Regions from separate parts of the Pseudomonas sp. MF06569 genome, predicted to be linked through region 3. Evidence: predicted binding sites of a transcription regulator. Region 3 holds the regulator's gene; each other region holds the start of a gene.

The links. The regulator sigma-54, encoded in region 3, starts transcription at its own class of promoters, with help from an activator protein. The targets are predictions, from matches to a motif close to ANTGGCATNNANNTTGCTNT.
Region 1: glnK (P-II family nitrogen regulator) is a predicted target of sigma-54. The motif match lies at 1,156-1,175, and genes of this name have one in related genera.
Region 2: glnA (glutamate--ammonia ligase) is a predicted target of sigma-54. The motif match lies at 1,977-1,996, and genes of this name have one in related genera.

What each region holds. Positions count from the first base shown of each region.
Region 1 covers NZ_JCBCUZ010000001.1:98,717-101,993, reverse strand. The annotation lists gene AC19YQ_RS00535 (HigA family addiction module antitoxin) at 1-227, shown strand, start outside; gene AC19YQ_RS00530 (bleomycin resistance protein) at 229-657, opposite strand; gene AC19YQ_RS00525 (accessory factor UbiK family protein) at 703-963, opposite strand; gene glnK (P-II family nitrogen regulator) at 1,380-1,718, shown strand; gene AC19YQ_RS00515 (ammonium transporter) at 1,753-3,090, shown strand.
Region 2 covers NZ_JCBCUZ010000006.1:167,321-170,597, forward strand. The annotation lists gene AC19YQ_RS08885 (cupin domain-containing protein) at 1-297, opposite strand, end outside; gene glnA (glutamate--ammonia ligase) at 473-1,879, opposite strand; gene thiI (tRNA uracil 4-sulfurtransferase ThiI) at 2,212-3,277, shown strand, end outside.
Region 3 covers NZ_JCBCUZ010000010.1:9,364-12,640, reverse strand. The annotation lists gene lptA (lipopolysaccharide transport periplasmic protein LptA) at 1-41, shown strand, start outside; gene lptB (LPS export ABC transporter ATP-binding protein) at 41-766, shown strand; gene AC19YQ_RS11840 (RNA polymerase factor sigma-54) at 998-2,491, shown strand; gene hpf (ribosome hibernation-promoting factor, HPF/YfiA family) at 2,567-2,875, shown strand; gene ptsN (PTS IIA-like nitrogen regulatory protein PtsN) at 2,888-3,277, shown strand, end outside.

The DNA of each region.
Region 1 (3,277 bases), on a different contig from region 3:
CCGCTGCGCTGGCCAGAGCGCTCAAGGTGTCCACACCGACGGTGAACGATATCGTGCTGCAGCGCCGTGGTGTCAGTGCCGATATGGCCTTGCGGCTGGCGATTTGCCTTGAGACGACGCCTGAGTTCTGGCTAAACCTGCAAACCACTTACGATCTGCGCAAAGCACAAATCGAACGGGGTGCAGCGATTCGCGAGCAGGTTGAACCCATTCATCACTGCGCCTGATTCACGCCCCCAGCGCCTTGGTGCCCAGATCTTCAGCAAAGCGCAACAGGTAGCCATCGGGGTCGAGCACCAAAAAATTGTGCTCGCCGAACAACACGTCGTTACTGCGGTACCAGCGTTCTTCCAGGGGTTTTCGCAAGCTGTGACCTGCAGCTTCAAGGCGCTGGATCAGCCCCTGGGCATCCGGGCATTTGATCGACAGGTTCATGCCGCGACCAAACGGCGGCTCCAGCGGCCCGACACGCCAGGAAGACTCTTCAAGGTCATCCTGTTCCAGCATCAACTGGCTGCCATGAAACGACAAAAACGCAAAAAGATGCTCGGGGCGCTGGTACTCGATCTTGAATCCGAGCACTTCACAGTAAAAGCCCAGGCTGCGCGAGAGGTCCGAGACGATCATCTCGGGTACCAGCGGGTTCATCACCAACATACTAAAACATCCTTGTTTCAATGATCGACGCACCGCCTTCGAGCGTTATTGCGTCGGCGGCAACAGCCTGGCTTCCAGTTCGGCCACTTTGGCCTCCAGGCTCTCAAGACGAGCACGGGTACGGGCCAGAACCACCATTTGGCTGTCGAACTCTTCGCGGCTCACCAGATCCAGCTTGCTGAAACCACTTTGCAGCAAGGCTTTGAACTGGCTTTCGATTTCGTTGCGCGGCAGCGCGGTTTCGCCACTGAACAAACGGGAGGCGTGGCCACCAAGGGCGTCGAGAAAATCTTTGGGCGCGAGCATGGATAAAGTCCTTAAAACTGATGGCGGCGAGTGTATCACGGGGGGTTGGCGCTCACTGCCGACGGCTTTCTGCACGTTTTTCGCGCACCTTCCCTGCAGGCTGCGCACCATCATCGAGCACAAACATCCCGACAAATCAGGCCAAAAGCCATCAACTTCTTCTAAACCGCTGTAATTGTTGATTTTTCCAGACATGGCAAGGTTTCTGCTTAGGCGTATATGACTCATGCACTGATGCAGTAGCTGTGACGAAGGCAGTGCGGCAGGTGGTTCAGGGAGTGTTTTCGTCACCAGCGATTTACACACGTTGTACAGCCTGAAGAAGGCTGACGATGCGTTACAAAGCCAGACACTGCGCTTAGACTTGAGCCGGGTTTGTTTTCCTGGGGCAAGTCCACCAATTCGGGAGAAGTTTCATGAAGCTAGTCACCGCCATTATCAAGCCGTTCAAGTTGGATGACGTGCGCGAATCGCTGTCTGAGATCGGCGTACAAGGCATTACTGTTACTGAGGTCAAAGGCTTCGGCCGGCAGAAGGGTCACACCGAGCTGTATCGCGGCGCGGAATACGTGGTCGATTTTCTGCCAAAAGTGAAGATTGATGTCGCCATTGACGACAAGGATCTTGATCGGGTTATCGAGGCGATAACCAAGGCTGCCAACACCGGCAAGATTGGTGACGGCAAGATTTTCGTGGTCAATCTGGAACAGGCTATTCGCATCCGTACCGGCGAAACCGATACCGACGCTATCTAAGCCGCCAAACCCCAACGCCCCAGGAGAAAACACTATGACTCTGCGTAAAATCGCAGGGCTCGGAGCCCTGCTGTCTGTCGTAATGCCTGGCCTGGCCATGGCGGCAGACGAAGTGGCTGCTCCAGTCCTCAACTCGGGCGATACCGCCTGGATGCTGACTGCTACCGCTTTGGTGCTGTTCATGACCATTCCCGGCCTGGCGCTGTTCTACGGCGGCATGGTGCGCTCCAAAAACATTCTTTCCGTGATGATGCAATGCTTCGCCATTACCGGTCTGATCAGCATTCTGTGGGTCATTTATGGCTACAGCATCACGTTCGACACCACGGGCATGGAGCAGGGCGTCACCAATTTCAATTCGTTCATCGGCGGGTTCGGCAAAGCCTTCCTGGCGGGTGTAACGCCTGAAAGCCTGACCTCACCTACCGCGCTGTTCCCGGAAGCCGTGTTCATTACCTTCCAGATGACCTTCGCCATCATCACCCCGGCGCTGATCGTCGGTGCCTTTGCCGAGCGCATGAAGTTCTCGGCCATGCTGATTTTCATGGGCGTGTGGTTCACCCTGGTCTATGCGCCGATCGCGCACATGGTATGGAGCGGCAACGGCGGCCTGATGTGGGACTGGGGCGTCCTCGATTTCGCAGGCGGCACAGTGGTGCATATCAACGCCGGTATCGCAGGTCTTGTCGCGTGCATCGTGCTTGGCAAGCGTAAAGGCTACCCGTCCACCCCAATGGCTCCGCACAACCTGGGTTACACCCTGATGGGCGCTGCCATGCTGTGGATCGGCTGGTTCGGCTTTAACGCCGGCTCCGCAGCGGCCGCCAACGGCACTGCCGGCATGGCGATGCTGGTCACTCAGATCGCAACCGCTGCCGCGGCACTGGGCTGGATGTTTGCCGAGTGGATTACCCACGGCAAGCCAAGCGCACTGGGTATTGCTTCGGGCGTAGTCGCAGGCCTGGTGGCAATCACCCCGGCCGCTGGCACCGTAGGCCCAATGGGCTCGGTCGTGATCGGTCTGGCATCTGGCGTGATCTGCTTCTTCTGCGCCACCAGCCTCAAGCGCAAACTGGGCTACGACGACTCACTGGATGCGTTCGGCGTACACGGCATCGGCGGCATCGTCGGCGCCATCCTGACTGGCGTGTTTGCCGCCCCTGTACTGGGTGGCTTCGGCACCGTGACCGACATCCCGGCCCAAGTCTGGATCCAGTTCAAGGGCGTCGCCTTCACCGTGGTCTACACCGCGATTGTGACGTTCATCATTCTCAAAGTGCTGGATGCCGTGATGGGTCTGCGAGTGACTGAAGAGGAAGAGGCTGTGGGCCTCGATCTGGCTCAGCACAACGAGCGTGGCTACAACCTGTAAATATCCCTATAAAAAACCCGGCGTGCCGGGTTTTTTTTTGCTCATAAAAAGACGATATTCTCGGCAATGGAATGATTTGCCCTACAGGTTAAAGGGTTCACCAAGTTCTACGCTTGTGAATGCCACCCGTACTTGCGACACAACTCGACTATTAGCTGCTTTGCTTTTTTATTCAGCACGCTAGAAT
Region 2 (3,277 bases), on a different contig from region 3:
GAGCGTGGTTTTGTGGATGCCGTCTTCGGTTTCGACCATCAGTTCGCCGGACACCAGGTAGGCGAGGTTGGGCATGGGGTGGCTGTGCCATTTCAGCGTGGTGTTGGCCGGGAGCGTGATCTTGACCACGGTGAATTCCGGCTTGGCGTCCGGATAGCGATAAGCCGCCCCATCCCAGGACTTGTCAGCCTTGAGCAACTGCTCGACCTTGACCTCGGTGGGGGTGTTTTTACAGCCCAGCAGTATCAGGCAGGCGCAAGTCAGGAACAGGGGTTTGAGGGCCATGAAAGGGTGCATGTCAGTCTCCGTTGGTTTGAGTGGCCTAAAGCTACCGATCACTCATCAAGGTGGCTGTCAGGTGCTGGCATGAATCCAGAGGCCCTGATCTTGTGCTTGCGTAAGACGTCGCCCACAAAAAAGCCTCCCGTAGGAGGCTTTTTCGAATCACGCCGCTTGCGCGGGCGTCACGGGATTAGCAGCTGTAGTACAGCTCGTATTCCAGTGGGTGTACGAAGGTACGAACCTGGATTTCTTCTTCGCTTTTCAGTGCGATGTAAGCGTCGATGAAGTCGTCGCTGAAAACGCCGCCTTTGGTCAGGAACGCACGACCTTTGTCCAGCTCTTCCAGGGCTTCTTTCAGGCTGCCGCAAACTTGTGGGATCTCTTTGGCCTCTTCAGGCGGCAGGTCATACAGGTTTTTGTCAGCTGCGTCGCCAGGGTGAGTCTTGTTCTGGATACCGTCCAGGCCAGCCATCATCAGTGCAGCGAAGCACAGGTACGGGTTGGCCGCTGGATCCGGGAAACGTGCTTCGATACGGCGAGCTTTAGGGCTGGACACGTAAGGAATACGGATCGAGGCGGAACGGTTGCGAGCCGAGTAGGCCAGCATTACCGGAGCTTCGAAACCTGGTACCAGACGCTTGTAGGAGTTGGTAGCCGGGTTGGTGAAGCCGTTCAGTGCCTTACCGTGCTTGATGATGCCGCCGATGAAGTACAGAGCGGTGTCGGACAGGCCGGCATAGCCTTCGCCTGCGAAGGTGTTCTTGCCATCTTTGGAGATGGACATGTGAACGTGCATACCCGAGCCATTGTCGCCGTACAGAGGCTTAGGCATGAAAGTAGCGGTACGGCCGTAGGCGTCTGCCACGTTGTGTACGCAGTATTTCAGGGTCTGAACTTCGTCAGCCTTTTTCACCAGGGTGTTGAACTGCACGCCGATTTCGTTCTGGCCGGCAGTTGCCACTTCGTGGTGGTGTACTTCGATAACCAGGCCCATTTCTTCCATGGCGTTGCACATGGAGGTACGGATTTCGTGGTCATGGTCGAACGGCGGAACTGGGAAGTAGCCACCTTTGACGCCTGGACGGTGGCCTTTGTTGCCGCCTTCCACGTCCTGGTCGGACATCCACGAACCTTGTTCGGAGTAGATCTTGAACATGGAGCCGGAGATATCGGACTTGAACTTCACTTGGTCGAAAATGAAGAACTCTGGCTCCGGGCCGACGAAAACGGTGTCGCCGATACCGGTGGACTTCAGGTATTCCTCGGCACGGGTAGCGATGGCGCGTGGGTCGCGGTCATAGCCTTGCATGGTCGAAGGTTCGATGATGTCGCACACCAGGATCAGCGTAGGCTGTTCGGTGAACGGGTCCAGAACGGCAGTGCTGTCGTCTGGCAGCAGGATCATGTCGGACGCTTCGATGCCTTTCCAGCCAGCAATGGAGGAGCCGTCGAACATTTTGCCGTCGGTGAAGAAGTTTTCATCCAGCGCATCACGAGCCGGCATGGTCACGTGGTGCTGAGTGCCTTTGGTATCAGTGAAGCGCAGATCAATCCACTTGACGTCATGATCTTTGATGAGTTGAACCGACTTCGACATAGTGTCCTCCGGGGTGGCTTAGGGCGGGTAGTGGAATGCCCTTAATAAGTGGTTGATGCCGGCGCGAATACTCTGCCAAGGCAACCTGCCTCACAAGGGAGCAAATTGCATGCCAGTGCCCCGACTTGGGTTTAATGCCCCAATCTCAAGCAGGTTAGAGACGAAGACTACCGATTAGGCGCACTTATCGCACTCAAATGAAGCGATTAAAGGCATTTATGTCCCATTTTGGTGCGTCGAAAACCGTTTGTACGATAACTGGTTAAACCTTGAACAATTTCCGCTATAATCCGCGCCCCCCTTTTTTGGCAGGCTGCTCGCGCGCTGTTTTCATGAAACTAATCGTTAAAGTCTTCCCCGAAATCACTATCAAGAGCCGTCCGGTTCGGATGCGTTTCGTCCGTCAATTGGCTAAAAACATCCGTGCTGTGCTCCGCGATCTGGACCCGGCTGTGGTGGTGACGGGCGTGTGGGACAACATCGAACTGCAAACGCGCGTCAGTGATCCTAAAGCCTTGAAAGAAATGACCGAACGCCTGAGCTGCATGCCGGGCATCGCGCATTTCCTGCAAGTTGACGAGTACCCGCTGGGCGACTTCGACGACGTCGTTGAGAAGTGCAAATTGCACTTTGGCGATGCGCTGGCCGGCAAGATCTTTTCCGTGCGTTGCAAACGCGGTGGCAAGCACCCATTTACCTCGATGGAAATCGAGAAATACGTCGGCAGCAAGCTGCGTCGTGAGTGCGGGGCGGCCGGAATTGATCTGAAAAAGCCGGAAATTGAAGTGCGCTTCGAAATTCGCGACCAACGGTTGTTTGTGATTCACAGCCAGCACGACAGCATAGGCGGCTTCCCGCTGGGCTCTCTGGAACAGACCCTGGTGTTGATGTCCGGCGGTTTCGATTCCACCGTCGCGGCCTACCAGATCATGCGTCGCGGCCTGATGAGCCACTTCTGCTTCTTCAATCTGGGCGGACGTGCCCATGAACTGGGCGTGATGGAAGTCGCGCACTTTATATGGAAGAAGTACGGCAGCTCCCAGCGTGTGCTGTTTGTCAGCGTTCCGTTCGAAGAAGTTTTGGGCGAAATTCTCGGCAAAGTCGATAACAGTCATATGGGCGTCATTTTGAAGCGTATGATGTTGCGCGCTGCGACGCGTATTGCCGAACGTCTCGAAATTGAAGTGCTGGTGACGGGTGAAGCGATTTCCCAGGTGTCGAGCCAGACGCTGCCCAACTTGTCGCTGATTGACTCGGCTACCGACAAACTGGTGTTGCGTCCGCTGATTGCGAGCCACAAGCAGGACATCATTGATCAGGCGGTTGAAATCGGTACGGCCGATTTTGCCAAGCACATGCCTGAATATTGCGGGGTGATTTCGGTCAACCCCAAGACCC
Region 3 (3,277 bases):
TCCAGCCCAAGAAGAAAACCGACCCGCAGAAGGCCCAGTAATGGCAACTCTGAAAGCCCAGCATCTGGCCAAAAGCTACAAGGGCCGTCAGGTAGTACGTGATGTCAGCCTGTCGATCGACAGCGGGCAAATCGTGGGTTTGCTCGGCCCTAACGGCGCGGGCAAGACCACGTGCTTCTACATGATTGTCGGCCTGGTGCATGCCGACCAGGGTCGCGTCCTGATCGACGACCTGGACGTCAGCCATGAGCCCATGCACGGCCGCGCACGCGCCGGTATTGGCTACTTGCCGCAGGAAGCCTCGATTTTCCGCAAGCTGTCTGTCGCGGATAACATCATGGCCATCCTCGAAACACGCAAGGAACTCGACAAGGCCAGTCGGCGCAAAGAGCTGGAAAGCCTGCTGCAGGAGTTCCACATCAACCACATCCGCGACAACCTGGGCATGAGCCTGTCGGGTGGTGAACGTCGCCGGGTAGAAATTGCCCGCGCCCTGGCCACTGCGCCAAAGTTCATCCTGCTCGACGAACCTTTTGCCGGGGTTGACCCGATTTCGGTGGGCGACATCAAGCAAATCATTCACCACCTCAAGGCCAAAGGCATTGGCGTGCTGATCACCGATCACAACGTTCGCGAAACCCTCGACATCTGCGAAACCGCTTATATCGTTAACGACGGCCAACTGATCGCCGAAGGTGATGCAGAAACGATTCTGGCCAACAAGTTGGTGAGAGAAGTTTACCTGGGCCATGAGTTCCGCCTGTAAATCCAGGCATGTCGCGTGTTGTCAGAGCACCAGAGGCAGCAAAAAGTCCCCATGATTTTTATTGCCCGGGCGCTCTCAATTGGTTTACTCCCCCTGCGTGGAAACTAATTGAGAACGCCCCCTAGGCAAACGCACCGGTTTCAGGCATATAATTTGCTTAAGTTTGGCGCTCGCGCGCCCTGTAGTGGATGGCGCCATGTGCGCCGGCGAATAAGGTGTTAAGCCCCTGCCATGAAACCATCGCTAGTCCTGAGAATGGGCCAGCAGCTGACGATGACACCTCAGCTGCAACAGGCCATCCGCCTGCTCCAATTGTCGACCCTCGACCTGCAACAGGAAATCCAGGAAGCCCTGGAGTCCAATCCGATGCTCGAACGCCAGGAAGAAGGCGACGACTTCGACAATGCAGACCCCTTGGCCGACAACATCGAGCAAAAACCCAATTCCGACGTTCAGGAGCCCACCTACCAGGAGCCCGCTCAGACGGTAGACAACCTGGAAGACGGCGACTGGGGCGACCGCATCCCCAATGAGCTGCCTGTGGACACTGCCTGGGAAGACGTCTACCAGACCAGCGCCAGCAGCCTGCCAAGCAACGATGATGACGAGTGGGACTTCACCACCCGCACCTCTGCCGGCGAGAGCCTGCAAAGCCACCTGCTGTGGCAGTTGAACCTTGCGCCGATGTCCGACACCGACCGACTGATCGGTGTGACCCTCATCGACTGCATCAATAACCAGGGCTACCTGGACGAAACCCTCGAGGAAATTCTCGAAGCGTTCGATCCGGAACTGGATATCGAGCTCGATGAAATCGAAGCCGTCCTGCACCGCATCCAGCAATTCGAACCTTCCGGCATTGGTGCGCGCAACCTGGGCGAGTGCCTGCTCCTGCAATTGCGCCAGCTCCCGGCCAAGACACCTTGGCTGAACGAAGCCAAACGCCTGGTCACGGATTACATCGACCTGCTGGGCGCGCGCGACTACAGCCAGCTCATGCGCCGCATGAAGCTCAAAGAGGACGAACTGCGCCAGGTCATCGAGCTGGTGCAAAGCCTCAATCCGCGCCCGGGCTCGCAAATCGAGTCCAGCGAAGCCGAATATGTCGTGCCTGACGTGATCGTTCGCAAGGACAACGAACGCTGGCTGGTGGAGCTCAACCAGGAGTCCGTGCCACGTCTGCGGGTAAACCCGCAATACGCAGGTTTCGTGCGTCGCGCCGACACCAGCGCCGACAACACCTTTATGCGCAACCAGCTGCAAGAAGCACGCTGGTTTATCAAAAGCCTGCAGAGCCGCAACGAAACCCTGATGAAAGTGGCGACCCAGATCGTCGAGCATCAGCGCGGATTTCTGGAATATGGCGACGAGGCCATGAAGCCACTGGTACTGCACGACATCGCAGAAGCCGTGGGCATGCACGAGTCAACCATTTCGCGGGTTACCACGCAGAAATTCATGCATACCCCGCGCGGTATCTATGAGCTGAAGTACTTTTTCTCCAGCCACGTCAGCACCTCTGAAGGCGGCGAATGCTCCTCCACTGCGATCCGTGCCATCATCAAAAAACTGGTTGCAGCTGAAAATCAGAAAAAGCCGTTGAGTGACAGCAAGATCGCTGGTTTACTGGAGGCACAAGGTATTCAGGTAGCCCGTCGCACCGTCGCCAAGTACCGCGAATCCCTCGGGATAGCGCCTTCGAGCGAACGCAAGCGTTTGATGTAAGCCACGGACCCCGGCGTTTCAGTGGCAGGCTGCTCGGCCTGCCGCTTTATGCAATGGCATCAAAGGAGAAACTGTATGCAAGTCAACATCAGTGGACACCAACTGGAAGTCACCGAACCGCTACGCGCTTACATCGGCGAAAAACTCGACCGGCTTGAGCGTCATTTCGACAAGATTACCAACGTACAGGTAACGATGGCGGTCGAAAAACTGAAACAGAAAATCGAAGCCACCTTGCACATCCATGGAGGAGAAGTCGTTGCCAACGCCGAGCATGACGACATGTATGCCGCCATTGATCTGCTCACTGACAAGCTTGATCGCCAACTGAAAAAGCATAAGGAAAAGACCCAAAGCCTGCTCCAGGGCGCGACCGGTCGTTAATACTCCCTACCCATGATCCGACTTGAAAGTATCCTGACCCCCGGCCGTTCCTTGGTGAACGCGCCGGGCGGCAGCAAAAAGCGCGCACTCGAACACATTGCCAACCTGATCAGCCGCGAAGTGCCTGGTCTCGAAATGCAGGATGTTTTTGAGAGCCTTATTGCCCGTGAAAAACTGGGTTCCACCGGTTTTGGTAACGGCATCGCCATACCCCATTGCCGCCTCAAGGGCTGTGAGTCGCCTGTCAGCGCCTTGCTTCACCTCGACGCCCCTATAGATTTCGACGCCATCGATGGCGCGCCGGTCGACCTGCTTTTCGTTTTGCTGGTACCAGAAGCGGCAACCGATGCACACCTGGAACTGCTCCGGCAGATTGCCAGCATGCTCGATCGTAAAGACGTG